2 regions of the Micromonospora sp. NPDC047527 genome follow, and region 1 is predicted to be linked to the other one. Evidence: riboswitches for the same ligand, from Rfam matches in the RefSeq annotation. Region 1 holds a riboswitch; the other holds the start of a gene.
The links. A riboswitch is a leader RNA that binds a small molecule or an ion and turns the genes downstream of it on or off. The one in region 1 is predicted to bind cobalamin.

Region 1 (7,827 bases):
TGCGTACCCTCGATGCCCCACAGGTCGGGTTGCAGGTTGCCCCGCGCGGCCCGGGTCTGCCCGAACGCCGGGTGCGCGCCGAAGCGGTGCGCCAGGTCGGCGGAGGTCTCCAGCGCGGTCAGGTACAGCTCCTCGCTGATCCGGGTGGACAGCTCCCGCGCGGCCGGCGAGTCGAACGGCAGCCGCAGCGCGAAGAACACGTCCTGGAGGCCCATCAGCCCGAGCCCGACCGGCCGCCAGCGGGGGTTGCTCGCCGCCGCCTGCGGGGTCGGGTAGTAGTTGATGTCGATGACCCGGTCGAGGAACGTCACGGCGGTGCGGACCGTGGCGCGCAGCCGATGCCAGTCGATGCCGTCGGCGGTGAGGTGCGCGGCGACGTTCACCGAGCCCAGGTTGCACACCGCAGTCTCGGCGTCGCTGGACACCTCGATGATCTCGGTGCAGAGGTTGGACAGGTGCACGACGTTGCCCGGCTCGGCCGTCTGGTTGCACAGCCGGTTGGCGGCGTCCTTGAACGTCATCCACCCGTTGCCGGTCTGGGCGAGGGTCCGCATCATCTTCCCGTACAGCTCCCGCGCGGGGACCTGCCGCACGTAGCGGCCCTGCGCCTCGGCCTCCCGGTACGCGGCGTCGAACCGCTCCCCCCACAGGTCGGGCAGCTCCGGCACCTCGTGCGGGTCGAACAGCGACCACATCTCGTCGGCCTCGACCCGGCGCATGAACTCGTCCGGGATCCAGTTGGCGAGGTTCAGGTTGTGGGTACGCCGGGCGTCCTCGCCGGTGTTGTCCCGCAGTTGCAGGAACTCCTCGACGTCCGGGTGCCACGGCTCCAGGTAGACGCAGGCCGCGCCCTTGCGCCGGCCGCCCTGGTTGACCGCGGCGACGCTCGCGTCCAGCGTGCGCAGCCACGGCACGATCCCGTTGGACTGCCCGTTGGTGCCACGGATCAGCGCGCCCCGGGACCGGACCCGGGAGTACGCGATGCCGATGCCACCGGCGAACTTGGACAGGTTGGCGACCTGCGCGTACCGCTGGTAGATCGAGTCCAGCTCGTCGCGCGGCGAGTCGACCAGGTAGCAGGAGGACATCTGCGTGTGCCGGGTGCCGGAGTTGAACAACGTCGGGGAGCTGGGCAGATAGGCCAGGCTGGACATCAGCCGGTAGAAGCCGACCGCCTCGTCCGGCGTACGGGACAGGCCGCAGGCCACCCGCAGCAGCCAGTACTGCGGGGTCTCCAGCACCAGCCGGCTGGTGGGGTGACGCAACAGGTACCGGTCGTACACCGTGCGCAGGCCGAAGTACTCGAACCTCCGGTCGCCGTCCGGGTCGATCGCGTCGTCGAGCATCTCGGCGTGCGTCGCGACGAACGCGGCGGTGCCGTCGCCGATCAGGCCCTCGGCGTGGCCGATCCGGATCGACGCGCTGAACGAGGTGACGCCCTGCCGACGCACCTCCTTGTCGACGTAGCCGGACAGCAGCCGGGCGGCCAGGCGCGAGTACTGCGGTTCCTCGCCGATCATCTCGGCCGCGGTCTGGATGGACAGCCGGTCCAGCTCGGCCGTGGTCGCGCCGTCGTACAGGCCGCTGATCGTGCGGGTCGCCACGCGCATCGGGTCGACGTCGGCCAGGTCGTCGGCCCACCGCTCGACCGCCCGGACGATCCTGTTCACGTCCACGGGCTCGGTGGCGCCGTCGCGCTTGCGGACCTGCATCGGCGTCCGTCGCAGCGCCGTCTCGCCGCTGACCGGGGCTACCTCGGTGACTGTCACCACTCACTCCTCGCGAGTTCGAGACCAGATGGCCCTCGGACGCGAGGAGACAGACACCGGCGGACGCCACGCTGGGCGTGGGTCAGGTGGCGTCAGCCGTCCCACGCGGCCTCGGACCGCCGCGCACCCGGGTGCGGGTACGCGGCGCGCTGGCAGGTCTTCGGACTCGTGGGCACGACCGGGCTCGCCGGTCTCCTACTGGCCGTCGCTTCCCGGGCCGATTGGTGGCCCAGTGCCGATGACGGCTGTCGTTCCCACTCACCGCTGCGGGACAGTCCCGGATTCCCACCGGGTTCCCTCTTGCCTCGACCACTCCGAACGAGCGGCCGAACCAGCTGCGCTCGACACCATATATAGGGGCAGCAGCGTTTGTCACACCCCACATGTCGACGTCGGCGTGTCGGCGGCACCGACGCCCACCACCATCGATCGACGGGTCAGCCCGCGAGTGCGACTGTCTCCGCGGCCCGCGTGCGTCGCTCGACCGAGAAGCTGATCCCCGCCAGGCCCAGGCCGGCAATCGCAAGGACCACGCCCACCCAGGCCGGCGCGAGGTAGCCGAAGCCCGCGGCGATGACGACGCTGCCCAGCCCGGCACCGAGGCTGTTGGCGATGTTCATGGCGGACTGGCTCATCGCCGCGCCCATCAACTGCGCGCCCGGCGCGACAGTGATCAGGCGCGCCTGCAGGACCGGCCCCAGGTAGAGGCTTGTCGCGCCCACCAGGAACGCACCGACGAACAGGCCGACGCCGTTCGATGCGACGAGGCCGAAGACGGCGATGCTGACGATCATGGCGACGAAACCGACGTACATGCTCCGGCGCAGGTCCCGGTCCGCGAGCCAACCGCCCAGGGCGTTGCCGACTGTCATGCCCAGGCCCACCGCAACGAGCACCCACGGCACGGTCGTGGCCGAAAGGCCGGCGACGTCGGTAGTGACCGGCGCGAGGTAGGTGTTGACAGCGAAGAGACCGGCGAGGCCCACCGAGCCGGTGGCCGCCACGAGCCACACCTGCGAGGTCCGCAGGGCCCGCAACTCGGCGGCCGGCGAGGCGTCGACGGCCGCCACGACCTCCGGAACGACAGCCAGCACCGCCAGCAGCGTGAGCACGAACACACCGGCGATGACCAGGTACGCGGCTCGCCAGCCGACCGCCTGCCCGAGCCGCGTGACCGCCGGCACGCCCACCAGGTTGCTCACGGTCAGACCACCGAGCACGGCGGCGAAACCCCGGGCCTCGTTGCCGGGGCCGAGCAGGGCCGCCGCGAGCAGACCCGCCGCGCCGAAGTACGCGCCGTGCGGCAGTGCCGCGACGAACCGGGCCACCAGCACCAGGTCGAACGTCGGCGCGATCGCCGAGGCGACGGTGCCGACGATGAAGAGGACGAGCAGACCGAGCACCAGTTTCTTGCGCGGCAGTCGGGCGGTCAGCGCGGCGATCAGGGGCGCGCCCACCACCACGCCGAGCGCGTAGGCGCTGATCGTCCACCCGGCGCGGGCCACCGCGTCCGACGACGACTCGGCGTACTGCTGCGGGAGCAGGCCGCGTGCGATGTCGGGCAGCAGGCCCATCGCCGCGAACTCGGTGAGGCCGACCGCCACACCGCCCAGCGCCAACGCGAGAACCGCCCCCAGGCGTCGATTTCTGCTCAGTGCATGCACCGAGCGAATTTAGCAACAGCGTTGCGTAATAGGGTGGTGAGATGACGCGCACCACAGCCGACGTCACCTTCCTGCGCGGCTACAACCAGGCGTTGGTCATGGCCGTGGGACGTACCGTGCGGACGTTCGAGCGGTCGACCGTGGTCGACGCCACCGGCCTGACACCCCAGGCGGTCTCCAAGGTCATCGCCCGCCTGACCGCCGACGGCCTGATCCGTCCCGCCGGCGTCCGCCGCCCCGGCATCGGCAAGCCGGCGATCGTCTACGAACTCGTCCCCGACAGCCGGTACGCGATCGGCGCCCACGTCGCCCGCCGTACGCTGCGGCTGGTCCTGGTCGACCTGGCCGGCACCGTGCACCACTCGACGGTCAGCCCACTGCCCGGCGACTTCACCCCGGCGCAGCTCCTCGACGCGCTGAGTTCCGGCATCGACGCGATACCCGGCAGCACCGACCTGCGGGGCAGGCTGACCGGCGTGGGCATCGGCATGATCGGCCCGCTGGACCACGCGCGGGGCCTGGTCCGGGACGCCCACGGGCTGCGGCACTGGCACGACATCCCGCTGCGCGAACTCGCCGAGGCGCACCTGGGCCTGCCCGTGCATCTCGACAAGGACGTCACCGCGGGGATCACCGCCGAGGCATGGCGGCACGGCGGGACGTTCGGCGACGCGGTCCTCATCATGGTCGAGTCCGGCATCGGCGGGGGCTTCTGGCTGGGCGGCACGGCCCACCGGGGCGCGCACACCAACGCCGGGGAGTTCGGCCACACCGTCGTCGCCCTGGACGGGCCGCCATGTGTCTGCGGGCGGCACGGATGCCTGGAGATCGTGCACCACCACGCCGCCGAGGCCGGCGACATCGAGCGGGCGGCCCGCGTCCTGGCGGTCGGCGTGGTCAACCTGCTCCAGACCCTCGACCTCTCCCGCGTGGTGCTGGCCGGCGCCGACCTCCTGCGGCACGCGGATACCTACCTCGCGGCGGTCGAGGAGGCCGTGCACACCGACGTGCCCCGCGCGGACTGGCTCACCACGGACGTGACCCTGTCCAGCCTCGGCGCGGACGTGATCGCCGCAGGCGCCGCCATGCAGGTCCTCGACCAGCACTACGGCGTTCCGGATCTCGCCCCGCTCTAGAGCTGTTCTGCCCGCGGCGAGCCGCGTGGGGCAGGCCGTGGTCACGGCCCGCCCCACGCGGCTGCGCTACCCCCGGCTCAGTTCGCGCCGGTGACGGTGAACGGCCGGGACACCGTCGTCGCCGACGTGGCGCCGCTGAGCGTGACGCTTGTCGCGCCCGCCTTCGCCGCACCCGGGACGACGACAGTCGCGCCGGAGATCACACCGTCGCCGTTCGCCCGCACGGTGGTGCCCGCGAGGCCGTCGCCGAAGGTGATGGTGACCGTCTCGTTCGGCGCGAACCCGAAGCCGTCGACCGTGATCGACGTCCCGCGCGGAGCCGCAGTGCTCAGCAGCGCCACCCGAGGCTGGTAGCTCGGCGCCTCCGCCCGCCCGGTCACCTGGACGGTGGCCGTGGCCGGCGTACGAGTGGACGCGCCCGTCGCGGTGACGGCGTACCGTCCGGGTTGCGCGTCGCCCGAGGTCGGGACCGAGGCGCGGACCGTTCCCGTCGCGGAGGCCGCGACAGTCGTGGTCCGGGACGGGTCGGTGCCGACGCTGACGGTCACCTGCTCGCCGGCGGCGAACCCGCTGCCGTCGACGGTGATCGCGTCGCCGGTGGTGACGGTGCCGGCCTTCGACAGCGCGATCGTCGGCTGGGATCCGCCCCGGGCGACGGTCACGGTGAAGGCCGTGGTGCTGCTCGCCAGCGTGTCCCACGCCGTGACGTGCACCGTGTAGGTGCCCTCCCGCGCGTAGGTGTGCTGCCCGCTCATCGCGCCGGACGACCCGATCGTGACGTCCTCCGGAGCCGTGCCGTCACCCCACTGGACGCGGGCGCGGTAGCCCGTCGTGCCGGGAACGCCGCCGCTCACCGAACCGAGGTTCGCCGCGAGGGCCTGCCCGGCGTTCGCCGTCTGGTCGGCCGGGGCGACGGTCGCCAGCGCGGGGGCCTGCGTGCCGTCGTTGGCGACGGCGAACACGTGGATCCGGCCCGCCGAACGGGGGTCACCGGTCTGCGTCGGCAGGGTCACCGACACCAGCGTCTTGCCCGCCGGGATCTGGTACGGCGCGGTGGCGAACAGGAACGGCTGGGCGCCGTCCCGGCTCGTGCCGGACAGCCGGTACGCCGTCTTGGCGACGACGATGTTGCCGTAGGACGGGGTGCCGTTGGCGTTGCCGCCCAGCGTCCAGTCACTCATCTGGATCGGGATGCTGGCGGTGCTGCCGTCGCTGAACCTCGCCGTGCCGGTGGCGCTCTGGTTGCCCTGCGTTCCGGCGCCGATGAACGAGATGCTCGTGGCGTCGTCCGGCAGGTCGAGCACGACCGTCGCCCCGTTGCCGGTGGCGTTGTCCGGCTGCCCGGCCGGGATCACCGGCAACGTGAACCGCAGCGCCGTGCCGGGGACCTGCTGCTGCTGGCCCTGGACCGCGCCGCCCTCCCTCAGGGCTGCCCGCGAGTACGCCCACGACTTCGCGTCGCAGTCCGCCGCGAGGACGCCTTCGTCACCGATGCAGACGCTGTCGAACGCGGCGGTGAGGCCGGACTTCGGCACGTACGCCACGTCGACGCCGACCGTCGCGGAGCTCTGGCTCTCTCCGTCGGTCACCGTGACGTTCGCCTGGTGGTAGCCCGGCGTGGCGTACGTGTGCGACCCACCGATGCGGTAGACGGCCCGCGAGTTCAGCGTGATGGTGCCCTCGGTGACGGGTGTGCCGTCACCCCAGTCGATCGTGGCCCGGTAGCCGTCGGCGTTGCCGCCGGTGACGGTCGCCAGGGGCACCGACGCGGGTACGCCGGCCGTCGCGTGCGCGCTGTCCGCGGCCGTCACCGCGATGTCACCGCCCCCGAGTTCGACGTCACCCCCGGCGAGCAGTTCGACCTCGGCGAGGGTGGTCTGCGCGGCGCCCACGGTCTTCGTCACGGCGAGACGGAACTGGGCGAACCGTCCCGGCTTGTCGATCGTGTACGGGCGGGTCTGGTTGCGCCACGGGAACACCTGGTCCTTGCGGGAGTCCACAGTGGTCCAGGTGATGCCGTCGTTGGAGCCCTGCAACCGCCAGTCTGCCGGATCGCCCGCACTCGCACCGGACGTGACGGTGTAGAAGGTCGGCTTCTGCTTGCCACCGCGGAACGCCCAGGTGATCTGCGGCGTCGCCGAGGCGAAGGTCAGCTGCGTGGTCGACGAGTCGTCGAACAGCTTCGACGCGTCCTGACCGCCGGTGGCGGTCGCGGTGCCCAGACCGGGGCCGGTGGTGTCCTGCAACGGCTTCGGCGCCTTGTCACCCTTGGTCAGCGACGGCGGGGCGTCGTTCTTGCCGCTGCCCCACGACGACGGGTTGGCGCCCATCTGGAAGTCGATCGTGCCGCCCTTGGCGAGCGCGGTCACGTCCAGCGACAGCCCGCGTTGCTTCTTGCCGTTGACCTTCACGTCCTGCACGTAGACGTTGCGGGTGCTGTTGTTCGGCGCGTTGACCACGATGTCGCCGCTGGTGCGACGAACCGTCATCTTGGTGAACTGCGGCGAGCCGATGGTCCACTGGGTCGACCCGGCCTGCAGCGGGTAGATGCCCAGCGAGCTGAGGACGTACCACGCCGACATCTCGCCGTTGTCCTCGTCACCCAGGTATCCCTGGCCGATCTCGCTGCCCACGTAGAGGCGCCGCAGGATCTCGCGTACCGCCGACTGGGTCTTGGCCGGCGCGCCCGCGAAGTTGTACATGTACGGGATGTGGTGCGACGGCTGGTTGTTCATGCCGAGCTGACCCATCCGCACCGCCCGCGCCTCGACCATCTCGTGGATGATGCCGCCGTACCCACCGGGGCGGTCGGCGTTCTCCGGGGTGGCGAAGAACTCGTCGAGCTTGTCCCGCAGCGCCTTCTGACCGCCGTACAGGTTGGCCAGGCCCTGCCCGTCCTGCTGCGCGGTGAACGCGAAGTTCCACCCGTTGGTCTCGGTGTAGACGCCACCCCAGTCCAGCGGGTCACCGGCGAGGAAGTTGCCGGAGTCGTCGCGGCCCTGGAAGAGCTTGGTCTTCGGGTCGAACAGGTGCACGTAGTTGCGGGCACGCTCCAGGAAGTAGCGCGACTCCTCCTTGAGCCGGTCACGCTGCGACTTCGGCGTGGCCGGGTCCTTGGCGAGAGCTGCGGCCATGTTGCCGATGCCGTAGTCGTTGATGAACCCCTCCAGCGCCCACGACACCGACTCATGGGTGGAGGTCGGGGTGTAGCCGAGGAACAGGGAGGTCTCGATGCCCTTGCGGCCGACCGCGCTGCGT
Region 2 (7,827 bases), on a different contig from region 1:
GCGCGGAGATCTTCGACTGGGAGGTCCGCCAGCACATCGTCGACCACGCCTGCCACTGGGAGGACTGGTCGCGCATCCACGCCCTGGCGCACAGCAAGGGCATGAAGACCCCGGCGACCATGCTGTACGGCCACATCGAGGAGCCCCGGCACCGCGTCGACCACGTGCTGCGGCTGCGGGAGTTGCAGGACGAGACCGGTGGCTTCGCGGTCTTCATCCCGCTGCGCTACCAGCACGACTTCGTGGACTCGGCGGACGGCAAGATCCGCAACCGGATCCAGGCGCGCACCACGATGGCGTCGCCGGCCGAGTCGCTGAAGACGTTCGCCGTCTCCCGTCTGCTCTTCGACAACGTGCCGCACGTGAAGAACTTCTGGGTGATGCACGGGCTGTCGGTGGCTCAGCTCTCGCTGAACTTCGGCGTGGACGACCTGGACGGCTCGGTCGTCGAATACAAGATCACGCATGACGCCGACTCGTACGGCACCCCGAACACCATGCACCGCGACGACCTGCTGCACCTGATCTGGGACGCCGGTTTCCAGCCGGTCGAACGGGACACCCGCTACAACGTGGTCCGGGAGTACGACAAGGCGCCGTCGCTGGCCGAACGCCGCGCCGAACCGCAGCAGGTCTGGGCCTGAGCCACCACGTACCCTCGCAGTCGATGACCGAGCAGCGCGAGTCCGAGAAGCAGGGCGGGTTTCCCCGCCGAGACGACCAGGGGCGGGTCCGTACCCTGGCCGACCTGCTCGGCGTGTGCCTGGCCGGTCTGATCATCGGCGTGTTGGCGCTCGTGCTGTTCGAGTTGGCGTTCGCCATGTTCGGTGCCGGCGACTTCGGTCACACCAACGGTTGGCTGGCCGTGATCCTGCCGGCCTGGTTGTTCTGGGACGACTTCCGGGCCTGGGAGTTCGGCGCGGCCCGGGTGGTGGCGGCTCTGGTCGCGGCGGCCGTCGGGGTGGTCTCGGGGCTGCTGATCGCGGGGCTGGCCTCCGGGTTGCCGCCGCTGCTGTCCGGGGCGTTGGCGGCGGCGGCGTTCACCGTGGCGTACGCGGTGGTCTGGTTTCCGGGTGTCCGCTGGCTGGCCCGCCGGACCGGCTGACCCCGACCGCCCGCCGGGCGAGTCGATCTTTCCGCCGCAGGGCGGGCGAGCTAGGGAACGGATGTGGTGCAGGTGAGCGCGGCGGTCAAGTACACGCTGGGCCGGCTCGGGCTGTTCGTCGCCGTGCTGGCGGGCCTCTGGTTCGTCGACATGGACATTTTCCTGAAGCTGATTCTGGCGCTGGCGTTCTCGGCCGCGCTCTCCTTCTTCCTGTTGCGTGGCTTCCGCGACGACATGGCCGAGGAGATGGCCGAGGCGGCGGAGCGCCGCCGTGCGGAGAAGGAGCGCCTGCGCTCCGCCCTAGCCGGCGACGACCAGCCCTCCACCGACCAGCCCACCACCAACCCCACCCCTCCCACCGACGAGCCCCCGCGTTGATCAAGAGGTTCGCGTCACCGGGAGGCTGTCCCGTGACGCGAACCTCTTGATCACCCCCGATAGGTCAGGAGGGGTCCCGATGGGGCCGGTCACCAGTTGGTGGAGCCGGGGACCCGGGGCCAGGGCTTTGACGTGGGCTTGATGAGGTACGCGATGCCGCCCGAGCCGCCGGAGACTCCGCCGGTCGCGTTGGTGCGCTTGGTCCGCAACCAGATCTGCTCGAACTGGGCACGCTTGTAGACGTTGCGCACCACGTCGTTGCTGGACGAGGCGGGGTCGTTGACGATGACGTCGCCCTCGGCGGTGAAGCCGACCACCACGAACAGGTGCCCGGACGTGCCGTAGTTCGCGCCGTCCAACTCGCTGGCCAGGAACGACTGGCTGGTCACCACCGGGATGCCGGCGGCGATGAAACGCTCCAGTTCGTCGAGTGAGTGCAGCCGGGTGACCCGGCCCTCCAGTCCGGGGAAGCTGGCCGCGTACGCGGTGTTGAACGGCCAGTTGCCCGCGCCGTCGTACGCGTAGTCGAAGACCATCCGGGCGGCGTGGTTGACCGTCGGGTCGGGGTAGGTCGGGTCCACCCAGGAGGTGTCGGCCGCCGACGGCCTGCGCCCCCAGTACTCGACGACCATCTCCGCGGAGGTGGGCGAGCACCACGCCTCGCCGCCGCCGTCGTACTCCGGGTAGTGCCCACTGTGCACGTTCTGCGAGTAGCGCGGCACCGGCAACTCGACGCCCCAGGCGATGTGCCCCGCGCTGGGCGGGACGGTGAACCGGTCCGGCACGTTGGAACTCATCGCGCCGAGCATCCGGACCACCGGCGAGGCCGTCTGCCCGGGTGCCCGGTAGAGGGTCAGTCGCAGTTGGTACGACCGCAGCAGCACCCCGGCGTCGGCGTCGTCGATGCTGAAGGTGTCGGTCCAGATCGTCGACCAGGGATCACCCTGCCGGTTGACGCTGGCCCGTTTGATGTCGGTGTCGCCGGAGGCCCAGCGACCCATGACGTACCAGGGGGTCTGGTCGCCGCTGGTGTAGCTGCCCTGCATCTCCACCTGGATCCAGGTGCCGGCGGGGGTCTCGGCGTTCCAGGAGGCGATCAGTTCGGTGGCGTCGAAGCCGATCCGGGTCACCGGCGAGGTCCAGGTGCCGTACTCCCAGGTGCGGGTGGCGCCGGTGTGCGGATCGGCGTACTCGATGGTGCCGGCCGGGCGGGCCAGGGTGACGCCCGCTCGCGCCCCGGGCACGACGCGGGTGCCGGCGCTGCTGCCCCGGTGCCAGTCGGCGGGCCCGGACCAGTCCTGGAAGGTGATCCGCTCGTCGTGGGCGGGAGCGGGTGGTCGACCCGCTGTGGCGGGGGCTGCGGGGGCGAGCAGGGTGAGCGCGCTGACGCCCGCGAGGGCGGCCGCGTGCAGGCGGGATCTGGCCATGGGTGCTCCGCGGTGTCGAGAGGTGCATCGTCGCTGGTCAGTGTTCCGCGCGGAGGGAAGTTTCGCCAGTGGGTGCTGGGAAGAAAATCATTGCCGCAGCGATGGTGAATCTGGGATGCACAAGGCAACGACGGATATTGATTCGACCATGTGGCTGGTGATGAAGTGTGCATCACCGAGCGGGATGTCCCGCCCTTCGAGGAGGTAGTACATGGCCCTCCGCACGCCCACACCTCTCCGCCGTGCCCTGGCGCTCGCTGTCGTCGCCGGGCTGGGCATCGTCACCGTGGCCGCCGGACCCGTCGCCGCGAAACCGGCACCGGATCGCACCGCCGAGTCGGCCGCCGCCGGCTACCGGGTGCTCGGGCCCCGGACCCTCGCCGACCGCAACGCGGTGGCCCGCACCGGGGCCGCCATCGACTACTCCGAGCACGGGGTCCTGCACATCTCGGCGACCGCGAGCGAGGCCGCCGCGATCGGCCGGCTCGGATTCCGCCTGGAACCGCTGACCCCGCCACCGAACGCCGAACGCGGCGCCGGTGAGGTGGGCACGTTGGCCTTCCCGCCCGCCGACTCCAACTACCACGACTATGCCGAACTGACCGCCGTCGTGAACCAGGCCGTGGCCGACCATCCGGCCATCGCCCGCAAGATCAGCATTGGTACGTCGTACGAGGGCCGCGACCTGATGGCCGTGAAGATCTCCGACAACGTCGGCACCGACGAGAACGAGCCGGAGATCCTGTTCAACGCCCAGCAGCACGCCCGTGAGCACCTGACCGTCGAAATGGCGATCTACCTGCTCAACCTCTTCACCGACAGCTACGGCAGCGACTCCCGGATCACCAACATCGTCAACAGCCGGGAGATCTGGATCGTGCCGACCGTCAACCCGGACGGCAGCGAGTACGACATCGCCACCGGCTCGTACCGGTCCTGGCGCAAGAACCGCCAGCCCAACAGCGGCTCGTCCAACGTCGGCACCGACCTGAACCGCAACTGGTCCTACAACTGGGGTTGCTGCGGCGGCTCGTCCGGCTCGACCTCGTCGGAGACCTACCGCGGCCCGTCGGCGTTCTCCGCCCCGGAGACGCAGGCGCTGCGCAACTTCGTCAACAGTCGCGTGGTCGGCGGAACCCAGCAGATCAAGGCGAACATCGACTTCCACACGTACTCGCAGCTGGTGCTCTGGCCGTACGGCTATACCACCGCGAACACCGCGGCCGGGATGAACGCCGACCAGTACAACACCTTCGCCACCATCGGCCAGCAGATGGCGGCCACCAACAACTACACCCCGCAGCAGTCCAGCGACCTCTACATCACCGACGGGGACAGCATCGACTGGATGTGGGCCACCCACAACATCTGGGCGTACACCTTCGAGATGTACCCGGGCTCGGCGAGCGGCGGCGGCTTCTACCCGCCCGACGAGGTGATCCCCGCACAGACCAGCCGCAACCGCGAGGCCGTGCTGATGCTCAGCGAGTACGCCGACTGCCCGTACCGGGCCATCGGCAAGCAGGCGCAGTACTGCGGCGGCGGTGGTGGCGGCACCACGGTCTGGTCCGACACCTTCGAGACCGCCACCGGGTGGACCATCAACCCGTCCGGTACGGACGCCGCCACCAGCGGAGTGTGGGAGCGGGGTGCCGCCCAGGCGACCACCTCCTCCGGCGCCAAGCAGCTCACCCCGTACGCCGGCGCCAACGACCTGGTCACCGGCCGGCTCGCCGGCTCGGCGGCCGGTGACTACGACGTCGACGGTGGCGTGACAAGTGCCCGGTCCCCGGCGGTGACCCTGCCGTCGTCGGGCACGCTGACCCTCTCGCTGGCCTGGTATCTGGCACACGGCTCGAACTCGTCGTCAGCCGACTACCTGCGGGTGAGCGTGGTGCACAACGGCGGCACCACCGCGCTGCTCACCCAGGCCGGCGCGGCGACCAACCGCAACGGGAGCTGGGCGGTGGCGAACCTCAACCTCACTCCGTACGCCGGCCAGTCCGTGCGGATCCTCGTCGAGGCCGCGGATGCCTCCGGCGCGAGCCTCGTGGAGGCGGCTGTGGACAACGTCACCATCACCGCCTCCTGATCGGGTGGGGCCCCGTTCCGCCCCTGCGGGGCCCCACCACCCGCTCCGAGCCTCCAGATCCCGCGGTGCGCTACCGTCTTAGCGACCACTCCGCAGCGAAGCCGGTGCGATACCGGCGCTGTCCCGCAACTGTGATGCCCCGCCTGACGGTGGGGACAAGCCAGGTCGCCTGCGGATCGGTCGCGACACGCGCTCTCGAGGAAGGGCGCCTCGTGGGCGGGCGTACGGAAGCCCTGTCGGCGAAGCAACACTCCTCGACCGACAGGAGGCCCCATGTTCAGACGTACCCCCCGGCTCTTCGCCGCGACCCTCGCGGTCGCCGCGCTCGCCCTCGGCGCCTGCGCCGAGAAGACCACCGACCAGCCGGCGCCCGGCGTCGGTTCGGCGACCGCCAGCTTCCCGGTGACGGTCGGCTCGCTCACCCTCGACAAGCGGCCCGAGAAGATCGTGTCGCTGGCGCCCACCGCCACCGAGATGCTCTTCGCCATCGGTGCCGGCCCGCAGGTGACCGCGGTCGACGACCAGTCCAACTACCCGGCTGACGCGCCCAAGACCGACCTGTCCGGCTTCCAGCCCAACGCCGAGGCCATCGCCAGCAAGAACCCCGACCTGGTGGTGATCTCCGACGACCGGAACAAGATCGTCGACCAGCTCGGCAAGCTCAAGATCCCGGTGTACCTGACCCCGGCGGCGACCACGCTTGACGACTCCTACCGGCAGATCACCGATCTGGGCACGCTTACCGGGCACGCCGACCAGGCCACCGACGTCACCACCCGGATGAAGGACGACATCGCCAAGCTGGTCAAGGACGTGCCGCAGCGCGCCGAGAAGCTCACCTACTTCCATGAGCTGGGCCCGGAGCTCTACAGCGCGACCAGCAAGACCTTCATCGGCTCGATCTACGACCTGGCCGGTCTGACCAACATCGCCGACCCGGCCGACGCGGACGGCAAGAGCGCCGGCTACCCGCAGCTGTCCCAGGAGTTCATCGTCAAGGCCGACCCCGACTTCGTCTTCCTGGCCGACGCCAAGTGCTGCCAGCAGAGCGGCGACTCGGTCAAGGCCCGCAGCGGCTGGGCCGGGGTCACCGCGGTGAAGAACAACCAGGTCGTGGCGCTGGACGACGACATCGCCTCCCGGTGGGGCCCACGGATCGTGGACCTGCTCCGGGTTGTCATCGACGCGGTCGCCAAGGTGCCCGCGTGATCGACGTCCGTCGGTGACCGGACTGCTTCCGGTGGCCACCCCGGCACCAACCACGCGGCCGGCCGGGACGCAGCTCGCGTCCCGGCCCGCCGGCCTGCGCAAGCGCTGGTTGGCTGCCGGGGTGTTCGCGGTGCTCGTCGCGCTCGTCGCCGGGGTGTCGCTCGGCCCGGTCAGTCTGCCGCCGGGCAGCGTCGCCGCCGAGCTGCTCAACCTGATCCCCGGGGTGCACCTGGAGAGCGGGTTGACCGAGCGGGAAATCGCCATCGTCACCGAGTTGCGGCTGCCCCGGGTCGTGCTGGGCCTGCTCGTCGGTGGCCTGCTCGCCCTGGCCGGCGGCTGCTACCAGGGCGTGTTCCGCAACCCGCTCGCCGACCCGTACCTGCTCGGGGTGGCCGCCGGCGCGGGCCTCGCGGTCACCGCGGTGATCGCCCTCGGCGGCGCCGGCCGGCAGGGCGCGATCTCCGGGCTGCCGCTGACCATCCCGTTGGCCGCTTTCGTCGGGTCGCTGCTCGCCGTGACGATGACCTACCTGCTCGGCGCGGCCGGCGGCCGGAGCCGGTCCCCGGCGATGCTGATCCTGGCCGGGGTCGCGGTCTCCGCGTTCCTCTCCGCCGGGCAGACGTACCTGCTGCAACGGCACTCCGACACCATCCAGTCCGTCTACTCCTGGCTGCTGGGCCGGCTGGCCACCGCCGGCTGGCACGACGTGCTGCTGGTGCTGCCGTACGCCGTGGTGACCACCGTGGTGGTGCTGCTGCACCGCCGCGAGCTGGACGTCCTCGCGCTCGGCGACGACGAGGCGCGCAGCCTCGGCCTGCACCCGCAGCGGTCCCGCTACCTGCTGATCGCCGCCGCGTCGTTGGGCACCGCCGCCGCCGTCTCCGCGACCGGCCTGATCGGCTTCGTCGGCATCATCGTGCCGCACACCGTCCGGCTGCTCGCCGGGTCGAGCTACCGGGTGATCCTGCCGCTGTCGATGCTGTTCGGGGCGGCGTTCCTGGCCCTGACCGACGTGGTGGCCCGCACCGCCGCCGCCCCGGCCGAGGTGCCCATCGGGGTGGTCACCGCCCTGCTCGGCGGCCCGTTCTTCGTCCTGGTGCTGCGCACCGCCCGGCGGGTGCTCACATGAGCCCCGAGCCGGCCGGCGTGCCCGCTCCCCGCCAGGCCGGTGCGACGGCGGTCGAGGTGCGGGGGTTGCACGTCAGCCTGGGCGGCACCCCGATCCTCACCGGCGTCGACCTGACCGTCGCCGTCGGCGAGTGGGTCACCGTGATCGGCCCGAACGGCGCCGGCAAGTCGACCCTGTTGCGCGCCGTCGGCGGCCTGCTGCCCGCGCCGGGAGCGATCACCCTGTTCGGTACGCCGAGCGCCGAACTGCGCCGCCGGAACCGCGCCCGGGTGGTGGCCACGGTGGCACAGTCACCGGTGGTGCCACCCGGCATGTCGGTGCTGGACTACGTGCTGCTCGGCCGTACCCCGTACATCCCGCCGCTGGGCCGGGAGTCGGCCGCGGACGTGGCCGCCGTGCACGAGGTGCTCGACAGGCTGGACCTCGTCGGCTTCCACCGCCGCGAGCTGGCGACCCTCTCCGGCGGCGAACGGCAGCGGGTCTTCCT

Region 2: it holds a riboswitch for cobalamin, as region 1 does, so the genes downstream of both, ABZ808_RS11385 (ABC transporter substrate-binding protein) here and ABZ808_RS07495 (ribonucleoside-diphosphate reductase subunit alpha) in region 1, are expected to answer to the same signal.

Annotation. Positions count from the first base shown of each region.
Region 1 covers NZ_JBEYTK010000001.1:1,682,062-1,689,888, forward strand. Annotated here, with positions in the region: gene ABZ808_RS07495 (ribonucleoside-diphosphate reductase subunit alpha) at 1-1,712, opposite strand, end outside; cobalamin riboswitch at 1,903-2,120, opposite strand; gene ABZ808_RS07500 (MFS transporter) at 2,207-3,433, opposite strand; gene ABZ808_RS07505 (ROK family protein) at 3,475-4,569, shown strand; gene ABZ808_RS07510 (GH92 family glycosyl hydrolase) at 4,647-7,827, opposite strand, start outside.
Region 2 covers NZ_JBEYTK010000002.1:535,681-543,507, forward strand. Annotated here, with positions in the region: gene mqnE (aminofutalosine synthase MqnE) at 1-644, shown strand, start outside; gene ABZ808_RS11365 (hypothetical protein) at 668-1,105, shown strand; gene ABZ808_RS11370 (DUF4229 domain-containing protein) at 1,178-1,483, shown strand; gene ABZ808_RS11375 (C39 family peptidase) at 1,573-2,910, opposite strand; gene ABZ808_RS11380 (M14 family zinc carboxypeptidase) at 3,122-5,002, shown strand; cobalamin riboswitch at 5,046-5,194, shown strand; gene ABZ808_RS11385 (ABC transporter substrate-binding protein) at 5,276-6,211, shown strand; gene ABZ808_RS11390 (iron ABC transporter permease) at 6,234-7,340, shown strand; gene ABZ808_RS11395 (ABC transporter ATP-binding protein) at 7,337-7,827, shown strand, end outside.